Regions from separate parts of the Streptomyces sp. NPDC050806 genome, predicted to be linked through region 2. Evidence: riboswitches for the same ligand, from Rfam matches in the RefSeq annotation. Region 2 holds a riboswitch; each other region holds the start of a gene.
What was found. Region 2 has a riboswitch for cobalamin ahead of ACZ6WH_RS08485 (FecCD family ABC transporter permease). Riboswitches for the same ligand answer to the same signal wherever they lie in the genome.

Region 1 (7,727 bases), on a different contig from region 2:
CGCAGCAGCGCCTCCGTGTCGGCGTGTTCCTCGATCAGGTCGCCCAGCGCGTCGAGCTGTTCCTCGCGCAGCGCGTCGAAGCAGGTGTCCGGCGCGGGCACGAACGCGCGCCCCGCGTCCGCCGCGACCCGGCGCAGGAACGCGCGCCGGAAGCCGTCGCTCTCCAGGGAGCCGTGCCAGTGCGTGCCCCATACGGAGCCGACGCGGCAGCCGTCCAGGAACGGCTCGTCGCCCTCCCGGACGCCGGCGACGCCGTGGTGGATCTCGTACCCCGCCACCGGCTCGCCCAGCGCCTCGCCCTCGGGCCTGGCCAGGGTCTTCTCCGCCGCGAACCGCACGCGTACGGGCAGCAGTCCGAGCCCGTCGACCGCGCCGGCCCGCGACTCCACCTCGTCCTCGATGTGCTCGGCGAGCATCTGGAAGCCGCCGCAGATGCCCAGCACCGGGCGGCCCTCGGCGGCCCGGCGCGCGACCGCGTCCGCGAGCCCGCGCTCGCGCAGCCACTGCAGCGCCCGTACGGTCCCGCGGGTGCCGGGCAGCACTACGAGGTCGGCGTCGGCCAGCTCCTCGGGGCGGTCCACGAAGCGCACCACGACGCCCGGTTCGGCGGCGAGCGCGTCCACGTCGGTGAAGTTGGACATCAGCGGCACGGCCGCGACGGCGACGCGCAGGATGTCGTCGCCGTGCGGCGCCGCGACCGTGCTCTCGCGCACCGCGCCGCGGAGCGACACCCGCAGGCCGTCCTCCTCGTCGATGCCGAGCCCGTGCCGGAAGGGCAGCACGCCCAGCGTCGGCCGGCCGCTCAGCTTCTTGAGCATGTCCAGCCCCGGTTCCAGCAGCGTCACGTCGCCGCGGAACTTGTTCACCAGGAAGCCCGCGAGGTGCGCCTGGTCGGCCTCGGACAGCAGCGCCGTCGTACCGAAGAAGGACGCGAAGACCCCGCCGCGGTCGATGTCGCCGACGACGACCACGGGGAGGCCCGCGGCGCGCGCGAGCCCCATGTTCACGATGTCGGTCCGGCGCAGGTTGATCTCGGCCGGGCTGCCCGCGCCCTCGCAGATCACCGCGTCGTGCGTACGGCGCAGCTCGGTCAGGCAGTCGGTGACCGTGCCGAGCAGCTTCTCCTGGCGCCCGGAGTGGTAGCCTCGCGCGCTCAGCTCGCCGACCGGCCTGCCCAGCAGCACGACCTGGCTGCTGCGGTCGCTGCCGGGCTTGAGCAGCACCGGGTTCATCAGCGCGGTCGGCTCGACCCGGGCCGCCGCGGCCTGCATGGCCTGCGCCCGCCCGATCTCCGCGCCCTCGCGCGTCACATACGAATTGAGCGACATGTTCTGGGCCTTGAAGGGCGCCACCTTGACGCCCTTGCGCGCCAGCCAGCGGCAGATGCCCGCCGTCACCACGCTCTTGCCCGCGTCCGACGTCGTCCCCGCGACCAGCAGTCCGCCGCCGGGCCTTTCCCGCGCTCCGCTCACCGCGGCCTCCTCGTCCCTCGCGCCGCGCGCACCGCGCCCACGGCGATCCGCGCCCCGACCGTCGTCGCCAGCGCCAGCGCGCTCACCCGGCGCGACAGGCGCACCGCACGCGCGATGTCGGCCCCCTCGACCGCGCGGGCACCGCCGTTGAGCACCGGGCGGTGCTCGACCCGTCCCGCGTACGCCAGCGTGCCGCCCAGCCGTACGCCCAGCGCCCCGGCGAACGACGCCTCCACGGGGCCCGCGTTGGGGCTCGGGTGCCGCTTGCCGTCGGCCCGCCGGCTGCGCCACGCGCCGCGCGGATCGGGCCCGGCGGCGGTGGCCAGCAGGGCGGTCAGCCGCGCCCCGGGCCAGCCCGCCACGTCGTCCAGCCGGGCCGAGGCCCAGCCGTACCGGCGGTAGCGGTCGGACTTGTGCCCCACCATCGCGTCCAGCGTGTTCACCGCGCGGAAGGCGACCAGGCCCGGCACACCGCCGACGGCGCCCCAGACCAGCGCGCCCACGACCGCGTCGGAGGTGTTCTCGGCGACGGACTCCACGACGGCGCGGGCCATCTGCGGCCCGTCCAGCGCCTGCGGGTCGCGGCCGCACAGGTGCGGCAGCCGCTCGCGCGCCACGTCGAGATCGCCGGCTTCCAGCGCGCCGCCGATGGCGCGCGCCTCGCGGCCCAGCGTCGTACCGCCCAGCACGGCCCAGGTGGCGGCGGCGGTCAGCGCGATGCGGGCGGGGGCGCAGCGGCGTACGGAACGGGAGAGCAGGGCGGCGCCCAGCGCTGCCCCACCGGCGCACAGCGCGGTGTGCGCCGCGCCGTATCCGCGGTGGTCGCGCCACAGCCCGCGCTCCACGGCGGCCGCTGCCCGCCCGAAGGCGGCCACCGGGTGACCGCGGCGCGGATCGCCCACGGCCAGGTCGCCGAGAAAGCCCAGAGCCGCGCCGCACGCATAGGTGGCGTGTTCGGCACGCATCGTCGGATCAGCCCGCCGTCGTGCCTCGGCGGGACGGCCGGCCGCGGTCGCGTGCCGGGCGTACGGCGGAGGGCAGGGGTCTCGGCTCGGAGCCCGGCATGGCGTGTGTCCTCACTCAGGGTCCGCGCCCTGGCTCGACGTGACCGGCGACGAGAGTCTCCTGGCTCCCGGATCGACGCTTCCCCCGGCCTTCCAGCCCGTGCCTGTGGCGGGCCGTGGCTTCTTCTGGAGGAGCGCTCCCCGGTGACAGTGGCGGGACCGCGCCGGATTCTCACCGGACTTCCTCATCTGTCGCCGAATGGCACCGGGCAGTCCACCACGTGCCGCGAAAGCCGTCAACTCACCCTTGACCTGCGACGCAGGCGTATGCCGGTCCGTGTGGCCGACACCACAGGCCGGGGACACGCGAAGGCGCCCGGCGGCCGCGGAGTACGCGGCGCCGGGCGCCTTCGGGTGCGGTGCGGGGGTCAGCCGGCGACGATCAGGAAGATGCCGTAGCCGACGGCCGCGAGGCAGAGCGTGAAGCAGGCGTACCCGCCGGCGCGGGCGACGGCCGAGGAGCCGCCGGCGGCGACCGCGGTGGCGCCCGTCCCGCCCTCCTGCGGGGCCTTGCGGGACGTCCCCACGATGCCCAGGGTGAACAGGCCCACCATGCCGACGGTCACCACGAGCGTGGTGCCGAAGACCTGGCCGAGTGCAGCCCAGTCGATGTTCATGGCGTCGGTTCCTTAACGCGAGCGGCCGGCGGTCAGCGGACGGCCGTGGTGGCGGGGGAGCGCTTGGCGGACTGCGCCGGGATGCCGTCGATGGTGCCGGCTCCGGCCGTGGTCGCGCCCGCGGGCGGCGGGGAGACGGTCTGGAGCGCGGTGGTGACGACACCGGCCGGCTCGACGGGCTCCACGTCGTTGACGTTGCTGTGGTCCACCGGCTTGCGGCGGGAGGCGGCCCAGATGGCACCGCAGATCGCGAGGCCCAGCACGGCGACGGTGGTGACGCCCCAGGTGCCCTGGCCCGCCAGGAAGGCGGCGCCCGCGGCGACCAGGCCGGCGGCCGGCAGGGTCAGGCCCCAGGCGATCACCATGCGGCCCGCGGTGGACCAGCGCACCACGCCGCCCTTCTTGCCCAGGCCCGAGCCCATGACCGAGCCCGAGCAGACCTGGGTGGTGGAGAGCGCGAAGCCGAGGTGCGAGGAGGCCAGGATCGTGACGGCGGCGCCGGTCTGGGCGGCGAAGCCCTGCGGCGGCTGGATGTCGGTGATGCCCTTGCCCATCGTGCGGATGATCCGCCAGCCGCCCAGGTACGTGCCGAGGGCGATGGCGAGGCCGGCCGAGGCGATGACCCACATCGGCGGGTCGGCCTGCGGGGCGAGCGCGCCGCCGGTGATCAGCGCGAGGGTGATGACGCCCATCGTCTTCTGGGCGTCGTTGGTGCCGTGGGCGAGGGAGACCAGGGCGGCCGAGGCGATCTGCCCGGCGCGGTAGCCCTTCGCGGTGTCCTGCTCGGCGCGGTTGCGGGCCAGCCGGTAGGTGAGCCGGGTGGCGAAGGTCGCGGCGAGGCCCGCGACGATCGGCGCGGCCACGGCCGGGATGAGGACCTTCATGACGACGGCGTCCCCGTTGACCCCGCTCATGCCGACGGACACCAGGGTCGCGCCGATCAGGCCGCCGAAGAGGGCGTGCGAGGAGCTGGAGGGGAGACCGGCGAGCCAGGTCAGGAGGTTCCAGACGATGGCACCGACGAGGCCGGCGAAGATCACCTCTGGTCTGATGCCGGCGCCTTCGTCGATGATGCCGCCGGAAATGGTCTTGGCGACCTCCACGGAGAGGAATGCGCCGACGAGATTCAGCACCGCCGACATCGCCACCGCGGTCTTGGGCTTCAGTGCCCCGGTGGAGATGGTGGTGGCCATGGCGTTGGCCGTGTCGTGGAAGCCGTTCGTGAAGTCGAACACCAAGGCCGTGACGATCACGATCCCGATGAGAAGCGTGATGTGTTCCATTCACCCAGGCAATCAGTTCGATGGTCAGTGACGCGAGCGACCGTACGGAGGGTGGGTGAACGGAAGATGAACGACAACGGGCCTGGTGGTGACGCCCCCGCCGTTTTCGTGCGGAGGCGTCTCACCCGTCACTTGTGGTTCATTCCGCGGTGCCTTTGACGTGCTTGGGGCACCGCTCCGGTCTAGCCGCCGGCGAACCTGCGGAGCTGTCCGTAGGAGCCGTTCCAGGCGTTCTGATCGCCGGGCAGCGCGCCCTTGTTCGAGTACTGCCAGATGCTCAGGAAGGACCACCCCTTCGGCAGAGCGCCCGGCTCGCCGTGCCACGATGCCAGCCACAGCGGGTGGCTCTGCGCGAAGGCGCCGCTGCCGCCGGTGCAGGTGTTCCACCAGCGGGTGGTCGTGTAGATCACCGGCCGGCGTCCGGTCTGCCGTTTGATCTCGTCGCTGAAGTCCCAGATCCAGGCGACCATCTTCTTCTTGCTCACGCCGTAGCACTTGTGTTTCTTGCTGTACGGGTTGTGCTCGATGTCCAGGGCCGGCGGCAGCGTCCAGCCGTCCGCCGTCCAGCCGCCGCCGTTGCGCAGGAAGTACCGCGCCTGGGCCGCGCCGGAGGACTGGTTGGGCACCGCGAAGTGGTACGCGCCGCGCAGCAGGCCGGCCCCGCGGGCGCCGTCGTACTGCTGGCCGAAGTAGGGATTGGTGTAGTCGGTCGACTCGCTGGCCTTGACGTAGACGAAGCGCGCGCCCTTCGCGCGGGCCTTGTTCCAGTTGACCTTCTTCTGGTGCGAGGAGACGTCGTGGCCGTGCGGCACGCCGGCCGCCGCAACGGGGCTCGCGGTGGCGAGCCCGGTCAGCGCCGTGCCGGCCAGCGCGGCCAGCGCGAGGGCCGTTGCGGTGGCGACGGAGGCCGGACGGCGCCGCCGGCGCGGCGCGCCGGGTGTCGGGTCGGGTGCCGGGTCGCTGGTACGGGTACTAGGAGTCGGTTTGCGGTCACGAGCCATGATTCCCCCCGGATGGCGACGTGCATGACAAAACATCCTGAGGCTAGGGGAAGATCCCGAGATGCCGGATCGGCTCCGGCCAATCACTGGCCAAAGCCGAAATGCTCCGCTTTGCGGGATACCGAAGGGGAATGGTCCGCCTTACAGTGCGGCGGCTGCGCGGGGTACCCCCGGTACGGTGCGCAGCGCGGGGGTTCCAGGAGGGAGCGGGGCGGCATGACGGATCGCGGGCCGGGACCGGCGGAAGAGGTGACGGAGGCGTGGGCCGCCCTGGTGGCCGCCGCGCGGCGCACGGTGACGGACGGACTGGTGGTCGGCACGTCGGGCAACGTGTCCGTGCGCGCCGGCGGGCTCGTGCTCGTCACGCCCAGCGGCGTCCCGTACGACCGGCTGGGCCCGGACGACCTGGTGGCGGTGGACCCGGCGGACGGGCGGCAGGTGGCCGGTGAGCTGAGGCCGACGAGCGAGCTGCCGATGCACCTCGCGGTGTACCGCCACACCGGCGCCACCGCTGTCGTCCACACCCACGCGGTGCACGCCACCGCGGTGTCCACACTGGTCCCGGAACTCCCGCCGGTGCACTACATGACCGCGGCCCTCGGGGGTACCGTCCGGGTCGCCCCCTACGCGACGTACGGCAGCCAGGAGTTGGCCGACAACATGCTGCACGCGCTGCGCGACCGCACGGGCGTGCTGCTGCAGAACCACGGGACGCTCACCTACGGCGACACCCTCGACCAGGCGTACGACCGCACGGCGCAGCTGGAATGGATGTGCCGGCTCTGGCTGACCGCCTCCTCCGTCCCCGGGCGCACGCCGTCCCTGCTCTCCGACGGCCAGCTGGCCGAGGTGGCCGAACGGCTGCGGGGGTACGGACAGCGGGGCTGACCCCGCGCGACGGAGGGCGAAACGCACGGCAGCCCGGCACCGGGCGGCCCGTTCCGTCACTCGGGCGCGCGGGCCCACTGGCCACGGGCCGCGGCGCTCCCCAGACTGGGGAGGGTGCGCCTGGGTACCGCGGCGGCAGCGGCCGTCACCACTGTGATCGGTACCGGTGCGGCCGCGCTCGCGGCCGGCCGGTACGCCAGCGACGTCGCCCTGCGGCCCGCCCCCGACCGGCCGTTGCCGGGCGACGGGCGGCTGACGGTGCACGCCACCACCGCCGACCGGATCACCCTCACCCGCAGCATCTCCGCGCTGCGGCCGGGCCGGTACGGGCTGACGGGCCGCGGCTGCCACGCCGTCGTCGGCCCGGTGACCGACGACGTGCCGCACGCGGCGGACACCGTCGTCCGGCGCCTGGAGCGGGTCACCCACGGCACCCTCGGGCGCGGCACACACGTGTGGCTGACCCCGCAGGTGCACCTCGGCAACCCCTCCGACGCGCTCGGCCTGGAGTGCGCCGACGTCGACGTGCCCGGCGAACTGGGCGCGCTGCCCACGTGGTTCCTGCCGGGCGAGCGGGAGACCTGGGTCATCACCGTGCACGGCCTCGGCACGACCCGGGAGCACCCGATGGTCGTCATGCCGTTCCTGCACCGCCACCGCTTCCCGGTGCTCGCCCCGGCCTACCGCAACGACCAGGGCGCGCCGCGCACCGCCGACGGCAAGGCCCATCTCGGTGACGCCGAGTGGCGCGACGTGGACGCGGTGATCCGGTACGCCCTCCGGTACGGCGCGCGCCGGGTGGTCCTGCACGGCTGGTCCACCGGCGCGACGATGGCGCTGCACGCCACGGCGCACTCCGCGCTGCGGGACCGGATCGCCGGACTGGTGCTGGACTCGCCGGTGCTGGACTGGCGCGCGACGGTACGGGCGCTGGCGGCGGCCCGGCGCGTGCCGCGTCCGCTGCTGCCGCTGGCGGTACGGGCCGCGGAGGGCAGCACGGGCCTGCACTCCGACCGGCTGGCCGAGGCGTGCGACCCGGCACTGCTCTCCGTCCCCACGCTGATCCTCCACGGCCCCGGCGACACCGTCGCGCCGTGGTCCGCCTCCCGCCGCCTGGCGGCCGCCCGGCCGGACCTGGTCAGCCTGCACACCGTCAGGGACGCCCCGCACGCCGCCATGTGGAACGCCGGGCCCGAGGACTACGAAGAGACGCTCCGCCGGTTCCTGACGCCGTTGATGTAGTGGATGCAGAGGCCTTTCCCGTGCGGCTGATGAAGGGCCGCTAAGGGCCGCTGACGAAGGGGTGCTGCCGCAGCGGCCGGCGCGGCGTCGGTGAGCGGTCCGCCCGGTGTGTGCAGGGGCGTGGCACGCAGGGCCGACGGCGTGGCACGGGGTGCCGCGG
Region 2 (7,727 bases):
CCTTGTCGATGATCTGCTCCGGTGCCGCGTACCGCCCCGCCGTGAACGGCTTGTCCTGGCCGCTGTCGTACAGGAACACGCTCGGCCGCGCGTCCCCCTTCGGCGCCTTCTTCCGTACGTCCGCCACCCGCTCCTTGAAGTCCGCGATCAGCTTCCGCGCCCGGTCCTGAACGCCGAACAGCTTCCCCAGCTGGGTGAGGTCGGTGTAGAGGGCGTCCAGCGGCGGCATGACACCGCGTGCCGAGCCGTGGCCGTTCCGGCAGGACTCGGTGAGGACGTACGAGTCGATGCCGAGCTTCTTCAGGGACGCCGGGGTGATCCCGTTCTCGCCGAAGCCGTAGCCGTAGCCCGCGAACACCAGGTCGGCGTGGGCGTCGACGGCCATCTCCTTGGTGATCGCCTGCTTCGACAGCCACGTCGTCTTCTTGTACGCGCCCTTCCACGGCACGTGGTCCAGGTCGCCCTTGTCGTCCGGCATCACGTAGCCGGCCATCCGGTCCTCAAGGCCCAGCGCGAACATGATCTCGGTGATGCCCACGTCGTTGGTGACCACCCGCTCGGGCACCCTGTCGAAGGTGACCTTCTTCCCGCAGTTCTCGATGGTCACGGGCCGCTGCCCGGCGGCCTTGCCGTCCCCGGACGGGGACGCCACGCGCGCGCCGCATCCGGTGAGCGCGAGGGCGAGGCAGAGGGCGCCGGCGAGGGCCGCCGCCGGGCGGATACGGGTCACGGTCATGCGGGCTCCTGGTCGGGGAGTTCGGTGGGGTCGATACGGTCGAAGAGCAGCTGGAGGGCGCCGGTCACGGGGTGGGTGACGCGGTGCGCCCGTACGCCGAACACCTCGGCCAGCAGCTCCGGCCGGAGGACGTCGTACGGTGGGCCGGCCGCGACGACGCGGCCGCCGTCGAGCACGTACAGCAGGTCGCAGTGGGACGCGGCGAGGTTCAGGTCGTGCAGTGCGGCGAGCACCGTGAGGCCGCTGCGTCGCACCAGGGACAGCACGTCCAGCTGGTGGGAGATGTCCAGGTGGTTGGTGGGTTCGTCGAGGACCAGGACCCGCGGCTGCTGGGCGAGGGCGCGGGCGATCAGTACGCGCTGCTTCTCGCCGCCGGAGAGCGAGCGGAAGCCGCGCCCGGCGAGGTGGCCCGCGCCGACCCGGTCGAGTGCGGCACCGCACAGCGCGGCGTCATCGGCTGACCGCCCGCCGAACGGGGAACCCCGGTGGTGCGGGAGCCGGCCCATCGCCACCACCTCGGCCGCGGTGAAGTCGAATTCGGCGGCGGACTCCTGGGGCAGCGCGGCCAGCCGGCGCGCGCCTGCCCGCGCGTCCATCGCGTGCAGGTCGTCGCCGTCCAGCCGGACCGTGCCCGCGGCGGGCCGCAACGCCCGGTACACGCACCGCAGCAGTGTGGACTTGCCGCTGCCGTTCGGCCCGACCACCCCGACGACCTGCCCGGCGTCGGCGCGCACGGTGATGTCCTCGACGATGCGGCTGCCCGCGAGCTCGACCGTCACCCCTTCGACGTCGACGCGCATCAGCGGCCACCCCCGAACGCATAGCCGCCGCGCCGCATCAGCAGCAGGAAGCAGGGCACGCCGAGCACGGCGGTGACCACCCCGACCGGGATCTCGGCGGGCGCCAGCAGCAGCCGGGAGACGATGTCCGCCCAGACCAGCAGCACGGCCCCGGCGAGCGGCGCGAGGACCAGCACCCGCCGGTGGTCGGCGCCGACCAGCATCCGTACGACGTGCGGCACCATCAAGCCGACGAACCCGATGGCGCCGGACACGGCGACGACCGCCGCGGTGACGGCGGCGGTGACCACGAACAGCTCGGTGCGCAGCCGGCCCGCACGCACGCCGAGCGCCGCCGCGGTCTCGTCGCCCATGGCGAGTGCGTTCAGCTGCCCGGCGCGGGCGCCGAGGTACAGCGTCCCGGCGAGCACGGTGACGGCGGCGACCGGCACCGAGCCCCAGGTCGCGCCGCCCAGGCTGCCGAGCAGCCACATCATCGCGGACCTGGCCGCCTCGCCCCGCTCGGCCCGGAAGACCATCAGGGTGGTGAGCGCGGAGAAGCCGTACGACAGGGCGGTACCGGACAGGACGAGCCGCAGCGGCGTCAGCCCGTAGGCGGTACGCGCCGCCGCGTAGACGAGCGCCATCGCCGCGAGTGCGGACAGGAACGCGGACACCGACAGCGCCCACACGCCCAGCGCGGCGAACGCGCCCAGCAGGAGTACGGCGTTGGCGCCGACCGCGGCGCCGGAGGAGACGCCGAGCACGAAGGGGTCGGCGAGCGCGTTGCGCACCATGGCCTGCACGGCCACGCCGACCGACGCGAGCCCCGCGCCGACCACGGCCGCGAGCACGGCCCGGGGCAGCCGGATCTCCCAGACGATGGTGTACCCGCCGGTCTCGTCGGCCCCGATCGTCCCGCCGGTCAGCCCGGCCGTCAGAAAGTGCAGCGTCTCGCCCCACGACACCCCGGCCGAGCCGAGTCCGACGCCGCACACGAGGGAGACGAGCAGCAGGACGCCGAGCACGGCGGCCGAGGCGGGGACCGGCGGGCGCCGGAGCGCGGGCGGTCCGGCCGCGGCGGGTGCCGGGGCGGTGGATGTGGCGGGCACGGGCGGGCGTCCTTCGCCTCGGGCCGCGTCCGTACGCACAAGGGGCGGCGCACCCGGCACCGGCCGGTCGTCCGTGCGTCATCCCTCTCGCAGTCCGCGGCGAGCAGTCGGGAGATGTGCCACCCCGCGGGTCATCGGACTCACGCGAACACCACGTACGGATCCCGCCGACGGGTCCGTGCCACGCGCTCGCGCACACCGTTGCGGGTCAGCGCCGGACTCTCACCGGACTTCCCCCACGGGGCACCCCAGCAGCCTAACAGCGCCCCAAACCCCCAGATCACGGGCTCACCGGACACGGACCACAGCCCCGGTCACTCCCCCTACGGCGCGAAAGCCCGCGCCACCGCCATGCTGTCCTCGTACACGTGGTGCCGGGTGATGAGCCCGTTCTCGACGGTGAGGTGAAGGGCGAAGCGGGGTAGGGGCGGTGCGTCGCGCGGGCGGTCCGGCGGATCTCGCCGGTCACGACGGCGTCCGGGCCGTCGACGAGGATGCGCTCGATCTCCGTGCCGACGGCCTCGGGTACGTGGTGCTCGGCGAGTTCCCGGTAGTGCGCGGCGGCGTCGGCGCGGGTGGTGCGGTGGCGGATCCAGGGGGTGGCGGCGCGGCCGTGCTCGTCCTCGGGCCAGTCCAGCTTCCAGTCGGCGTTGTCCGCGTACAGCTCGGCGATGCGCTCGGGGTCCCCCTCGCCGATGCGGCGCAGCAGTTCCGTCACGACGTCGCGGGTGGTCCCGGTCATGGTGTCTCCCCCTCCGGTCGCCGTCCGCGCGGGCACGCGGGCGGGCCGCCCATCCTGGCAGGGTGGGCGGCCCGCTGCGATCTTTTATGGCGTCGGGCGGCGGGGCCGCCGGGGGTTACTTCATCGGCTTCAGTGCGCCGCCGTGGTAGCGCACCGCCGGGTTCCAGAGGAGGAAGGAGTGGATGCCGTCGTCCTCGGCGGCGCGGATCTGGGCGGCCACTTCGGCGTCGCCGTAGGAGACGCCGAGGGAGAAGTCCTGGAGCCAGGGGACGATCTGGGCGTCGGTGTGGCGGGTCTTCTTCACGAAGTCGGCGAGGGACTTCTTGGTGATGGGGTACGGGTGGGAGTTCGGGTCGGAGACGCCGTACTCCCCCTCGGCCCAGTGCGAGGGGTAGACCATCGGCGCGATGTAGTCGCACTGCTTGGCGAACTTGCCGATGTCCTGGGCGATCTCCTTCGGGCGGGTGACCGCGACGCCGAAGACCGAGACGCCGAGGAAGGCGCCGTGTTCGCGGGCGACCGCGCGGGTCCGCGCGACCAGGCCGGCGATGGAGTCCTCCGGCGAGGTCTTGCCGAGGCCGGGGAAGGACATGCTGCTGAGCTTGCCGTCGGGGCGGCGGATGTAGTCGTAGAGGATGTCGTCGAAGCCGAGCTTCGCGGCCTCGGCGGCGAGGTCGAGGTGGTACTGGCGGACGTCCTTGTTCGCGAAGTTGGTGAAGGAGAGGGAACCGTACTTGGAGCCGGCGCCGTACGGGCCGCCGTCGGGGGTGCGGACCACCCGGTCGCGGTGGCCGTCCTTCCAGGAGGCCGAGGCCAGGACCGGGTCGCGGAAGGCGACGATGCGGCCGACGACCGCGCCGCCCGCCGCGTGGATCTCCTTGATGGCCTTCTTCGCGTCGTAGTAGCCCTTGGCCGCGCCTATCTTCTTGGCGAGCGGCACCTTCGAGTCGTAGCTGATCTCGCCCAGTTCATCCTTGATGTCGAGCTGGACGGCGTTGATCCGGTGCTCCTTCAGCAGCTTCAGCACGGGCTTCCGCAGCTGGTCGGAGGCCCAGGCCTGGCCGCTGACGTGCACCGCGCGCAGGGTCGGCCGGCGAACGGTGATCACCGCGTCCTCCCGTGCGGTGTTCCCGGCCTTGTCGGTGGCGACCGCGGTGGCCTTGGCCGGCGGCCGCGGCAGGGTCACGGAGAACGCACCGTCCTTGCCCACGCGCGCCTTCCGGCCCGCGACGGTCACCTCGGCGGCGTCCTGCGCGCGGCCCTTGACCGTGACCGGCCCGCGCAGGCTGCGGCCTTCGGTGTCGGCGACCGCGAGCTTCGGCGGCGTGGTGTCGACCTTCAGCTCGCGGGTGAGTTCGGAGCCGCCGAGCATGGAACCCTCGGTGGCGACCTTCAGTTCGTGCGTGCCGTCCCGCAGGCCGTCCAGACCCACCGTCAGGTGACGCCCAGTCGTCCGCACCGGAACCCGCTTGCCGTCCACGGTGACCTCGGCGCCGTGCAGCCCCTCCCCCTCCGGGGCGGTCACCTCCACCCCGCCCTTGCCGACGGCGGAGGCGTTCACCACCCCGCCGGCGGACGCTCCCGCCAGCCGGAAATCGGCGCCGCTGTGCTGCCCTACGAGGAGCACGCCGCCGACGACCAGGGCCATGGCCAGTACCCCGGCCAGAAGAATGACCAGCGGTCTGCGCGGGGAACGGTTACTGGAGGAATCAGCAGCATCGGTCGAGGAGTCGGACGCACCTGAGGCGTCCGAGGTGTTGAGAAAGAGCTTCTTCCAGTCGAGCCGCACAGGCACGCCCCTTCCAGGAGGTTTCGTGCATCTCCGTCGCCGTCGTCCCGTTCCCCTGCGCCGTCAGGGTCTCGTCCTCCTGTCCCTGCTCACCCTGGCGGCCTCGGCCGTCTCCTGCGCCGAGTCCCGTGGCGGTGCGCCACCGCCGGAACCCTCGGCTCCGAAAACTACCGGTGGTCGGCAGGATTCCCCCTCGGCCCGGCCCGAACACCCGCCACGTGCGAAGTCCCCGGCATCGGTGCACGCAAATGAGCTAGGAGCGGTGCCGGTTCTGATGTACCACCAGATCGTCAAGGACCCGCGCAGCGACTACGACCGCAAGCCGGCGGAGTTCCGCGCCGAACTGGAACGGCTCGCGAAGGAGGACTACGTACCCGTCACCGCGGGCGCCTACAGCAAGGGGAAGATCGACATACCGGCCGGGAAGCACCCCGTCGTCCTCACCTTCGACGACTCCACCGACAGCCAGTTCGCGCTCGGCGACGACGGCCGGCCGGACCCGGACTCCGCGATCGGCATCCTGCTCGACGTGGCCGAGCGGCACCGGGGGTTCACCCCGGCGGCCACCCTCTTCGTGAACGGTGACGCCTTCCCCGGCACGGGCACGAAGAAGGCCCTGCGGTGGCTGCACGCGCACGACTTCGAGATCGGCAACCACACGCTGGACCACGCCAACCTGCGCGATGTCTCCGCCGGGGAGGCGCAGCACCAGATAGCCGCCGGCCAGCGGGTCATCACCAAGAGCGCGCCGGGCGCGAAGGTGACCTCGATGGCCCTGCCGTTCGGCGTCCAGCCGAACCCCGCGGAGCTGGACATCAAGGGCGCGGCGGACGGCGAGCGGTACGCGTACGAGGGCGCCTACCTCGTGGGCGCGGGGCCGGCCCCCTCGCCGTACGCCACCGCCTTCGACCCGGTCGGCATCCCGCGGATCAGGTCGGCGGGCGCGCACGACAAGGACGCCCAATTCGGTTCCGCGCACTGGCTGGACGAGCTGCGGGACGGCGGGGTGAAGCGGTACACCTCGGACGGCGACCCGGGCCGCGTCTCCTACCCGAAGTCGTCCTCGGACCGGCCCGCGAAGGAGTTCAAGGACCGGACCCGGCCGTACTGAGCCCGCGCCACTGGCGCATCGCCGCACATCGGGGCGCGCACGACATCGTGCGCGCCCCGAGTGGTGTCCTTACGCCTCGGCCGTGGACACCAGCGGAAACGGCTCCCGGCTCACCCGCTGCGCGTCCTCCAGCGCCCGCCGGGCCTGGGCGTTCCGCGGCGCGATGACGTGGAAGGCGGTGCCCAGCGCCCGGGCCCGCCGGAAGACCCGGACCAGCGCCGGCACCCCGCAGCAGGCACACACCAGGGAGCAGGCACCGAGATCCACCAGGAGGCTCGCCGCGCCCCGGTTGAGGAGGATGAGCATCTCCTCACGGGTCTGGGTGACGCGGGCGCAGTCGAACTCCGGCGGGCGGAGCACCACGGCGCCGCCACCCGACTGAGTGCACCAGGAAGACCGGGGAGGACTCGTCATCACTGCTCCTGAACGGCCGGGCCGGCGCGCCGCACCGGCAGGGAATGCATCTGCCCACACGTGGTCCGCAGCATTGACGTGCCGTTCGGAAATCCGGTCACTCGTGCTCGGGGGAATTCCACGGTAGGGCGGCGGGCCGATACCCCGCCACCGCAGGGCCCGCCGCCACACGGCATTCGACGCGGATTCGCCCCGCGGGTTTACTTCCCGGTGGTCTGCCGGTTCAGTCCTTCAGCTGCGGCAATACCTTTGTGCGATAGAAGTCGAAGAATCCGCGCTGGTCCTGCCCGATCTGGTTCACATGGACGGTGTCGAATCCGGCGTTCGCGTACTCACTGAGCGCCGCGACATGCGCGTCCACGTCGTCGCCGCAGGTCACGGCGGATGCCACCTGATCTCGGGTGACCAGTGTCGAGGCCTGCTCGAAATGGCGCGGGGTCGGCAGTACCTGTCCCAGTTCGCCCGGCAGTTGTTGGTTGGGCCACAGCCGGTGTGCGGTGCTGATGGCTTCTTCCTTGTCCGTTCCCCAGCAGACCTTGAGGCCGCCGTGCACCGGTTTGCCACCGCCGCCGCCCCGCCGGAACCGCTCGATGGCGTCCGCGTCCGGCGCGACGGTGATGAATCCGTCGCCGATCCGGGCGGCCAGTTCCGTGGCGGTCGGGCCGAAGCCGGAGACATCGATCCGTACCGGTTCCTCGGGCACGGTGTAGAGCCGCGCGTTCTGCACGGTGTAGTGCTTTCCGTGGTGGCTGACTTCCTTGCCCTCGAAGAGCGACCGCATCACCTGTATCGCTTCTTCCAGCATTTCCAGCCGGACGGAGGTCTGCGGCCATTCGCCGCCCACGACTTGTTCGTTGAGCGCTTCGCCGCTGCCCACGCCGAGCCGGAACCGACCGTCCAGCAGAACCGCGCTGGTGGCCGCGGCCTGGGCCGTGATCACCGGGTGCAGCCGCTTGGTCGGGCAGGTCACGGCGGTCTCGATCGGCAAGGACGTGGCCTCGGCGAGCGCGCCGATCACCGACCAGACGAAAGGCGACTGCCCTT
Region 3 (7,727 bases), on a different contig from region 2:
CCCCGAGCGGGAGAAGGAGATCCTCTACCTGCGGTTCTTCCGCGACATGACGCAGAGCCGGATAGCCGAACGGCTCGGCCTCTCCCAGATGCACGTCTCCCGGATCATCTCGCGCACCTGCCGCCAGATCGCCGACCGCATCGAGGCCGGACCGGAGCGTGCGGCGGCGTGAACTCCGTACGTCTTCTCACGATCCGGCTCCGGTCGGCCGCGTACCGGCTGCTCGCGGGCCGCGGCGCCCCGCAGCCGGCCCAGGCCGGCCGGGCCCCCGTGCCCCGGCCGGCCGCTCCCGGCGAAGCGGTCTGACGACATGGCCCGGCGCTGCCGTCGCCGCAAACGCTTCCGGCCCCTCGGCAAGTGCCGAGGGGCCGGAAGATGAGTAGCGGGGACAGGATTTGAACCTGCGACCTCTGGGTTATGAGCCCAGCGAGCTACCGAGCTGCTCCACCCCGCGTCGGTGGTTTCACTCTACGCCATCGCACGCCCGTTCACCCAATCGTCGCCGTTCGGCGCCGCCCCGGCGGGCCCGCCGAAGGTACGGCGGTAGGTGTGCGGGCTGACCCCGGTGGTGCGCTTGAAGCGGTCGCGGAAGGCGGTGGGCGAGCCGAAGCCGACCTCGCCGCCGATGCGCTCGACCGGCTGCCGCGTGGTCTCCAGCAGGTGCTGGGCCCGCCGGATGCGGGCACGGTGCAGCCACTGCAGCGGGGTGGTCCCCGTCTGCTCCCGGAAGCGGCGGATGAGCGTACGGGTGCTGACCCCGGCGTGGCCGGCGATGTCGGCCAGCGTCAGCGGGCGGGCGAGGTTGTCCCGGAGCCAGTCCAGTACCGGCTCCAGCACCGATCCGTCCGGCGCGGGCACCCGGTCGTGGACGATGAACTGCGCCTGCCCGCCCTCGCGTTCCAGCGGCATCACCGACAGCCGGGCGGCGTCGGCGGCCACCGCGGAACCATGATCCCGCCGGATCATGTGCAGACACATGTCCAGCCCCGCCGCGGCGCCGGCGGAGGTGAGGAACTGCCCGTTGTCGACGTACAGCACGTTCGGGTCGACCTCGATCTCCGGATGCGTGGCGGCCAGCAGATCGGCGGCGACCCAGTGGGTGGTGGCCCGCAGCCCGTCGAGGAGCCCGGTCGCCGCCAGCGGGAAGGTGCCCGAACAGATCGAGGCGATCCGGGCACCGGCGTCGGCGGCCTGCCGCAGCGCGGCCCGCACGCCCGGACCGACCGGCGCCGTGACATCGGCGGTACCGGGCACGATGACGGTGTCCGCGCCCGCCAGCCCGTCCAGCCCCCACGGCGCCCGCAACGTGAACGTCCCCGCGTCCACCTCCGCCTCCTCGGCACAGACCCGCACCCGGTACCCCGGCCGCCCGTCCGCCAGCCGCGCACGCTGAAACACCTCGACCGGCGTCGACAGATCGAACGGAACCACCCGGGGCAACGCGAGAACGGCAACCGTCAGCATGAGGGGAACGTACCTCGCCGCCCTTTGCGCGCTGCCGGTGGCTCCCGGCCCGGCAGCGGGTGAGCGGTCAGCCGCGGTCGCCCGTCAGCAGCTCCCGCATGTGTTCCGCCGCGCGTACCGCCGCGTCGCCGCAGCAGTTGTTGAAGAGGACGTGGACGTGCTCGGCCCGGTCCGCCATGTGCCGGATGCGCGGCACCCACTCCGTCAGCTCCGATGTCCCGTACGCGTACCGGAAGCGGTCCTCCTTGCTGCCGCGGCCCCACGAGGCGCTGCGGCCGTGGAAGCGCACCACCGCCGTGTGCGGCGAGGTGACCGGGGCGACCGGCGGTACGGAGCGGGGCAGCGTCTGCGTCATGTCCACGGCCACGGCCGCCATGCCCAGCTCGGTGAGGAGTGCCGTCGTGCGTTCCGCACGGTCCCCCTGCCACCAGCCCGGGTGCCGGAACTCGACGGCCACGGGCCACCCTTGGGTGCGCTCCCGGCAGCGGGTGAGGAACGCCTCCCAGCGGGAGCCGGGCGCGCACCACGGCGGGAACTGGAAGAGGAGCGTGCCGAGGCGGCCGGCCCGCCGCAGCGGTTCCAGGGCCTGCCCGAACCGCGTCCACACCTCGTCCAGCAGTCCCGGGTCGGCGTCCCGCACGCCGCCCGGCCGCGCCGCGGCGGGACGCAGATCGGGCGGGAGCGACCGCGGCGGGGTCGGATGCCCGGTCAGCAGGGAGAACGCCTTCACGTCGAAGCGGAAGCCGTCCGGGGTGCGCTCCGCCCACAGTGCGCTGTTCCGTGCGCTGGGCAGTGCGTAGTACGTGGCGTCGACCTCCACGACGGGGAACTGCTCGGCGTAGTACCGCAGCCGGCCCTCCGGGTCCCGCCGGCCGGGCGGGTACCACCCGCTCCGCACCAGCGCCCGGTCCGTCCACGAACACGTACCGACGGCGACACCGCTCATGGCGGCCGCGTACCCCGTCCCCGCGGACTCAGCTCCGGGCGGACGGCAGGAAGCGCACGTGCGGGCGGCCGTCGGGTCCTGCCGGGGTGACGTCGGCCGCGACGCCGTAGACGTCCGCGATCAGCTCGCGGGTCAGGACCTCGGCGGGTGTGCCGCAGGCCACCACCCGGCCCTCCTTGAGGACCACGAGCTGATCGCAGTACATCGCCGCCAGGTTCAGGTCGTGCAGGGCGACGACGCTGGTGAGGCGGAGGGCGGCGATCAGGTCGAGGAGGTCGAGCTGGTGCCGGATGTCCAGGTGGTTGGTGGGCTCGTCCAGCAGCAGCTCGCGCGGCTCCTGGGCGAGGGCGCGGGCTATCTGGGTCCGCTGGCGCTCGCCGCCGGAGAGGGTGTGCCAGTGCCGGTGGGCCTTGCCCTCCAGGCCGGTGCGGGCCAGTGCGGTACGGACGGCCTCCTCGTCCGCCGCCGACGCGGGTGCCCATGCGCGGCGGTGCGGCACGCGGCCCAGCCGTACCACGTCAAGGACGGTCAACTCCGTTTGGGTGTCGGCCTGTTGGTCGACCACGGCGACGCGCTGGGCGACCGTCCGGCGGCCCGACCGAGTCAGTGGGCGGCCGTCGAGGGTGACGACACCGGAGTCCGGAGCGGTGACACCGGAGAGCAGCCGCAGCAGGGTGGACTTGCCCGACCCGTTGGGGCCGAGCAGCCCGTTGAGGGTGCCGGGGCGCGGGGTGAGGCTGACCCCGTCCAGGACCAGGGTGCCGCCGGCGGTGCGGGAGACCCGGTCGGCGCGCAGGCCCTCCGGTGCGGGATCGGTCATCGGGTGCTCCGGGTGCGGTACAGGACGAGGACGAAAGCGGGCACGCCGATCAGCGAGGTGACCACGCCCACCGGGACCTCCTGCGGGTCCAGCACCGTGCGGGCGAGCGTGTCGATCCAGATGAGGAACACCGCCCCGGCCAGCGCGGTGACCGGCAGCAGCCTGCCGTGGCCCGGTCCGGTGAGGGCGCGTGCGGCGTGCGGCAGCACCAGGCCGACGAAGCCGATCGCTCCGGCCGAGCTGACCAGCGCGGCGGTCAGCAGCGCGGTGGTGGACAGCAGGATCCACCGGGTGCGGGTCACGGAGACGCCCAGCGCGGCCGCCGCGTCCTGCCCGAACGCGAACGCGTCGAGCGACCTGGCGTGCCCGAGGCAGACCACCAGGGCCACCGCCAGCGCGGCCAGACACAGGCAGACGTCCGTCCAGCCGGCCCCGCCGAGCGAGCCGAGGAGCCAGAACAGCACGCCGCGCGTGGTCTCCGCGTCGGCCGCCGTCAGCACGATGAAGGAGGTGAGCGCGGAGAACAGCTGCATGGCCGCGACACCGGAGAGCACCACCCGGTCCGTGGATCCGCCGAGTACGTGACTGAGCAGCAGGACCAGCGCGAAGGCGCACACGGCGCCCACGAACGCACCGCCGGAGAGCGACAGCGCTCCACCGCCCACGCCGAGTACGACGATCATGACCGCGCCGGTCGAGGCGCCGGACGAGACGCCCAGGACGAAGGGGTCGGCGAGCGGGTTGCGCAGCAGCGACTGCATGACCGCGCCGCACACGGCCAGCCCGGCGCCGCACACCGCCGCGAGCAGGGTGCGGGGGAGCCGCAGGTTCCACACGATCCCGTCCCGGATGGGGGTCAGGTCACCGTGCCCCCGGCCCAGGTGGGCCGCCACCGTGGACCAGACGTCACCGACCCCGATGTCCGCCGGGCCGATGGTGATGGCCACGGCGACGGACGCGCAGAGCGCCGCGAGCCCGGCCGCCCAGGCCAGGGCCTGCCGCAGCCCGCGTATCGCGGCCGGTGCGGCGGGCCGCGCCGGGGTCACTTGTCGAGTCCGTGGCTGCGCAGCGCCGCCGCGACCTTCTCCACGGCCTCGACGGTGCGGATGGTGGGGTTCATCGACTGGCCGCTGAGCAGCACGTACCGCTTGTGCCTGACCGCGTCCATGTTCTTGGTGACCGGGTTCTCCGAGAGGAACTCGATCTTCTTCGCGGCGGTCTCGGCCGTCTCCGACCTGCGGGTGAGGTCGCCGATCACCAGGACGGCGGGGTTGCGGTCCGCGACGGTCTCCCAGTTGATCTGCGGCCACTCCTCGTGGGTGTCGTCGAAGACGTTCTTGGCGCCGAGCGCCCGGGTGACGGCGCCGGGGGCGCCGCAACAGCCCGCCATGTAGGGCGACTCGGAGTTGGCGAACCAGTACAGCATCGTGACGTCATGGGCGTCGATGCCGGCGGTGGCCTTCTTCACCCGTGCCTTCAGGCCGTCGACGAGCCGCTCGCCGCGCTCCTCGACGCCGAAGATCCTGGCCAGGTCGCGGACCTCGCCGTAGACGACGTCCATGGTCACCGGCTTCGTGCGGGACCCGTCGCCGTCGCCGCCGTTGTCCTTGCCGGTGCAGTCGCTGGGGGAGAGGTACGTCGGTACGCCCAGCTCGTCGAACTGCCCTCGCGTGGCCACCCCGCCCTTGCCGAGGGTGGAGGCGAACGAGGCAGCGACGAAGTCGGGCTCGGTGGCCAGCACCTCCTCGAAGGACGGGCCGTTGTCGGCCAGCCGCTCGACCGTGGAATCGGCCCTCTCCAGGCCCTTGAGCACCGGGTCGGTCCAGGTGGCGGTGCCCACCATGCGGTCGGCCAGACCGAGGGAGAGCATGATCTCCGTCGTTCCCTGGTTGAGGGAGACGGCGCGCTTCGGGGGGCCGTCGACGCGCACCTTCCGCCCGCAGTTGTCGAGGGAGACGGACCGGCCGGCGCTCCCGCCCTTGGCGGAGCCCTCCGTCGGCGAGGCGCCACCGCCGCATCCGGCGAGCAGCGCGGTGGCCACCAGGAAAACGGCGGCACGACGGACGGGGTGCGGGAGCGGCACGGGAGTTCCTTCGGCGTCGAGGGCTCTTGCGCGAAGCCCGGTCTGCGGTGTTCCCCCGGCACGGCCGGCGCCGGAGGCCGCCAGCAGGTCTTCGGACTCGGGCTCATCCGGACGGAACGCCTTCCCGGACCGCGTACGCCGTCCAGTGGCAGATGTCCCGCCCGTCACCCTCACCGCTGCGCGTCAGTTCCGGATTCGCACCGGATTCCCTGACCCGTACAGGTGCACATGCACATGCAAGGTACGACTGGCTCCGGCAAGCTACCACAGGCCCATGTGGCCACCGCGGCGACGGCTGCCCCCCCTGTGACTCCTCCCCCTAGGGGACGCCCCGTACATCTCCAGAGTGATCGGCAGCGCGGCCGTACATCCCGAGAGCGACCGGGATAACCGCAGGTGGGGGGACGTCCGGCGGCTTCCTCGGCACATAGCGTCGGTGCCTGACCGACGCAAGTGACCAGGAGGACTCGGGATGTACGGGAAGGCATTCGCTCCGGAGTATCAAGGGGAGCTGGGGGCGGAGTTGAGTGTCAACTCCTCGTACGAGGACGTGCTCGTCGCCGCGCGGCGCGCACGGGACGCGGCCGGGGGGCCGGGGGACGCCGCACGGGCCGCGCTCGCCGAGGCGGAGGCCGGACGGCGGCTCGGGAGGGTGGCCGAGGCCGAGGCCGCGTGGCGGGCCAGCTACCGGAGCGCGCGGACGGCGGGGGAGCCCGGCAGCATGGCGTGGGCGCTGTGGAGCGGCGGCACGCTCGCCCGCCAGTGCGGGCGGCTCGCGCTCGCGCGCCGGCTGCTCGCGGCGGCCGTCGCGTTCGCCGAACCGAGCGGCGACCGCCTCGCGCACGGCTACGCGCTCGCCGGGCTCGCCGAGACCGGCCGCATACAGGGGGACTACGAGGCCGTCGCGGAGCTGCACGAAGAGCTGCTGGCACAGGCCAGGGCGCACGGTGAGGCGCGGCACATGGTGTGGGCGATGTCGGGGATCGCGCAGATGCACCGCAACACCGGCGGATACGCGGAGGCCCTGGCGCTGTTCGAGGAGTCGGCGCAGGTCGCCGAGCGGGCCGAGGACTGGCGGGGGCTCGCCTGGTCGCTGCGGGGCGTGGCCGACGTACGGTCCGTGCTGGGGGAGACCGAGGAGGCGCTGCGGCTGCTCGGCCGGGGCGAGGCCCTCTGCCGGGAGCTGGACCTCGCGGGGGCGCTGGCCTACAACCGCAAGATGCGCGGCAACGTGCTGTACCGGGCCGGGCGGTACGAGGAGGCCGCCGTGGTCTACAGCGGCGCGCTGGCGGAGTTCCGGTCGATGTCCGAACCGCGGGGCACGGCGCTCGCGCGGCTGGGGCTGGTGAAGTCCCGGGCGCACCTGGGGTGGCCGTACGACGAGGTGGCCGCCGAGCTGGACGACGTCGAGCGCGAGGTCACCCGGATCGGGCTGCGGCACGCCCGGGACATGGTCAGGTCCTTCCGCGCAGAGCTGTCGGCGGAAAGAACTGCCGTACCGGCTCCCGGTGCCACCACGCCCCGGTCTCCCGCAGTTCCCGCCAGGTTGTGAAGCGGTAGCGGTAGAACTGGGCGCGTACGTGGCGGGGCGGCGCGTCCGGGAAGGGGTTCCGGCGCAGCAGCCGCACGGTGTCCGGGTCGTTTTCCAGCAGTCGCTCCAGGAAGGGGCCGAACCAGCGGCTCGCGTAGCCCGGCGACAGCGCCGCGAACCACATCAGCCAGTCCAGCCGCAGGTGGTACGGGGCGAACGGGCGCGGCATCCGGCGCACGTCCCCCGGCTTGCCCTTGAAGTCGTACTCCCGCCACTCGGTGGCATCGGTGATCACCTCGTCCGCCGTGCCCTCGACGACCACCTCGTGCCGGACGCGGGTGACGGAACCGAAGGCGCCGTACGAGTTGACCAGGTGCAGCGGCTCGTACGAGGTGTTCATTCGCTGCTGCCGGGAGACCAGATTGTGGGCCGGGCGGTAGCTGAGCACGAGGACGGCCGCGGTCACGGCGAGGACCACGACCTCGTACCAGAGCGGGGGCGGGGCGAGGCCGGCGGGCGGGCCCGCGAGACCGCCGAGGCCGAGCGCCGAGGCGTCCACGACCGGGACGGCGATCACGATCGTCAGCCAGTTCAGCCAGGCGAAGTTGCCCGAGAGCACCAGCCACAGCTGGGTGACGATCACCGCCAGCGCCGCCCAGGTGGCCACCGGCTGCGGGGTGAAGAGGAGCACGGGGGCGAGCAGCTGGGCCACGTGGTTCGCGGCCGTCTCCACGCGGTGCACCGGTTTCGGCAGGTGGTGGAAGAACCAGCTCAGCGGGCCCGGCATCGGCTGCGTCTCGTGGTGATAATCCAGGCAGGTCAGGTCCCGCCAGCAGGGGTCGCCGCGCATCTTGATCAGCCCGGCGCCGAACTCCAGCCGGAA

Region 1: another riboswitch for cobalamin. It lies ahead of ACZ6WH_RS09610 (cobalamin biosynthesis protein); the one in region 2 lies ahead of ACZ6WH_RS08485 (FecCD family ABC transporter permease).
Region 3: another riboswitch for cobalamin. It lies ahead of ACZ6WH_RS15585 (ABC transporter substrate-binding protein); the one in region 2 lies ahead of ACZ6WH_RS08485 (FecCD family ABC transporter permease).

The regions. Positions count from the first base shown of each region.
Region 1 is NZ_JBVJIF010000003.1:52,813-60,539, reverse strand. It holds gene ACZ6WH_RS09615 (cobyric acid synthase) at 1-1,472, opposite strand, end outside; gene ACZ6WH_RS09610 (cobalamin biosynthesis protein) at 1,469-2,437, opposite strand; cobalamin riboswitch at 2,572-2,770, opposite strand; gene ACZ6WH_RS09605 (hypothetical protein) at 2,905-3,153, opposite strand; gene ACZ6WH_RS09600 (inorganic phosphate transporter) at 3,186-4,436, opposite strand; gene ACZ6WH_RS09595 (lysozyme) at 4,619-5,437, opposite strand; gene ACZ6WH_RS09590 (class II aldolase/adducin family protein) at 5,654-6,325, shown strand; gene ACZ6WH_RS09585 (alpha/beta hydrolase) at 6,440-7,567, shown strand.
Region 2 is NZ_JBVJIF010000002.1:666,327-674,053, reverse strand. It holds gene ACZ6WH_RS08495 (ABC transporter substrate-binding protein) at 1-736, opposite strand, end outside; gene ACZ6WH_RS08490 (ABC transporter ATP-binding protein) at 733-1,536, opposite strand; gene ACZ6WH_RS08485 (FecCD family ABC transporter permease) at 1,536-2,627, opposite strand; cobalamin riboswitch at 2,736-2,886, opposite strand; partial or broken gene ACZ6WH_RS08480 (nuclear transport factor 2 family protein) at 2,951-3,369, opposite strand; gene ACZ6WH_RS08475 (putative glycoside hydrolase) at 3,485-5,164, opposite strand; gene ACZ6WH_RS08470 (polysaccharide deacetylase family protein) at 5,421-6,269, shown strand; gene ACZ6WH_RS08465 (STAS domain-containing protein) at 6,339-6,683, opposite strand; gene ACZ6WH_RS08460 (LLM class F420-dependent oxidoreductase) at 6,907-7,727, opposite strand, start outside.
Region 3 is NZ_JBVJIF010000004.1:629,770-637,496, reverse strand. It holds gene ACZ6WH_RS15620 (SigB/SigF/SigG family RNA polymerase sigma factor) at 1-172, shown strand, start outside; gene ACZ6WH_RS15615 (hypothetical protein) at 169-306, shown strand; tRNA gene ACZ6WH_RS15610 (tRNA-Met) at 381-454, opposite strand; gene ACZ6WH_RS15605 (GlxA family transcriptional regulator) at 469-1,464, opposite strand; gene ACZ6WH_RS15600 (DUF72 domain-containing protein) at 1,532-2,410, opposite strand; gene ACZ6WH_RS15595 (ABC transporter ATP-binding protein) at 2,439-3,230, opposite strand; gene ACZ6WH_RS15590 (FecCD family ABC transporter permease) at 3,227-4,276, opposite strand; gene ACZ6WH_RS15585 (ABC transporter substrate-binding protein) at 4,273-5,313, opposite strand; cobalamin riboswitch at 5,379-5,580, opposite strand; gene ACZ6WH_RS15580 (tetratricopeptide repeat protein) at 5,786-6,865, shown strand; gene ACZ6WH_RS15575 (lipase maturation factor family protein) at 6,768-7,727, opposite strand, start outside.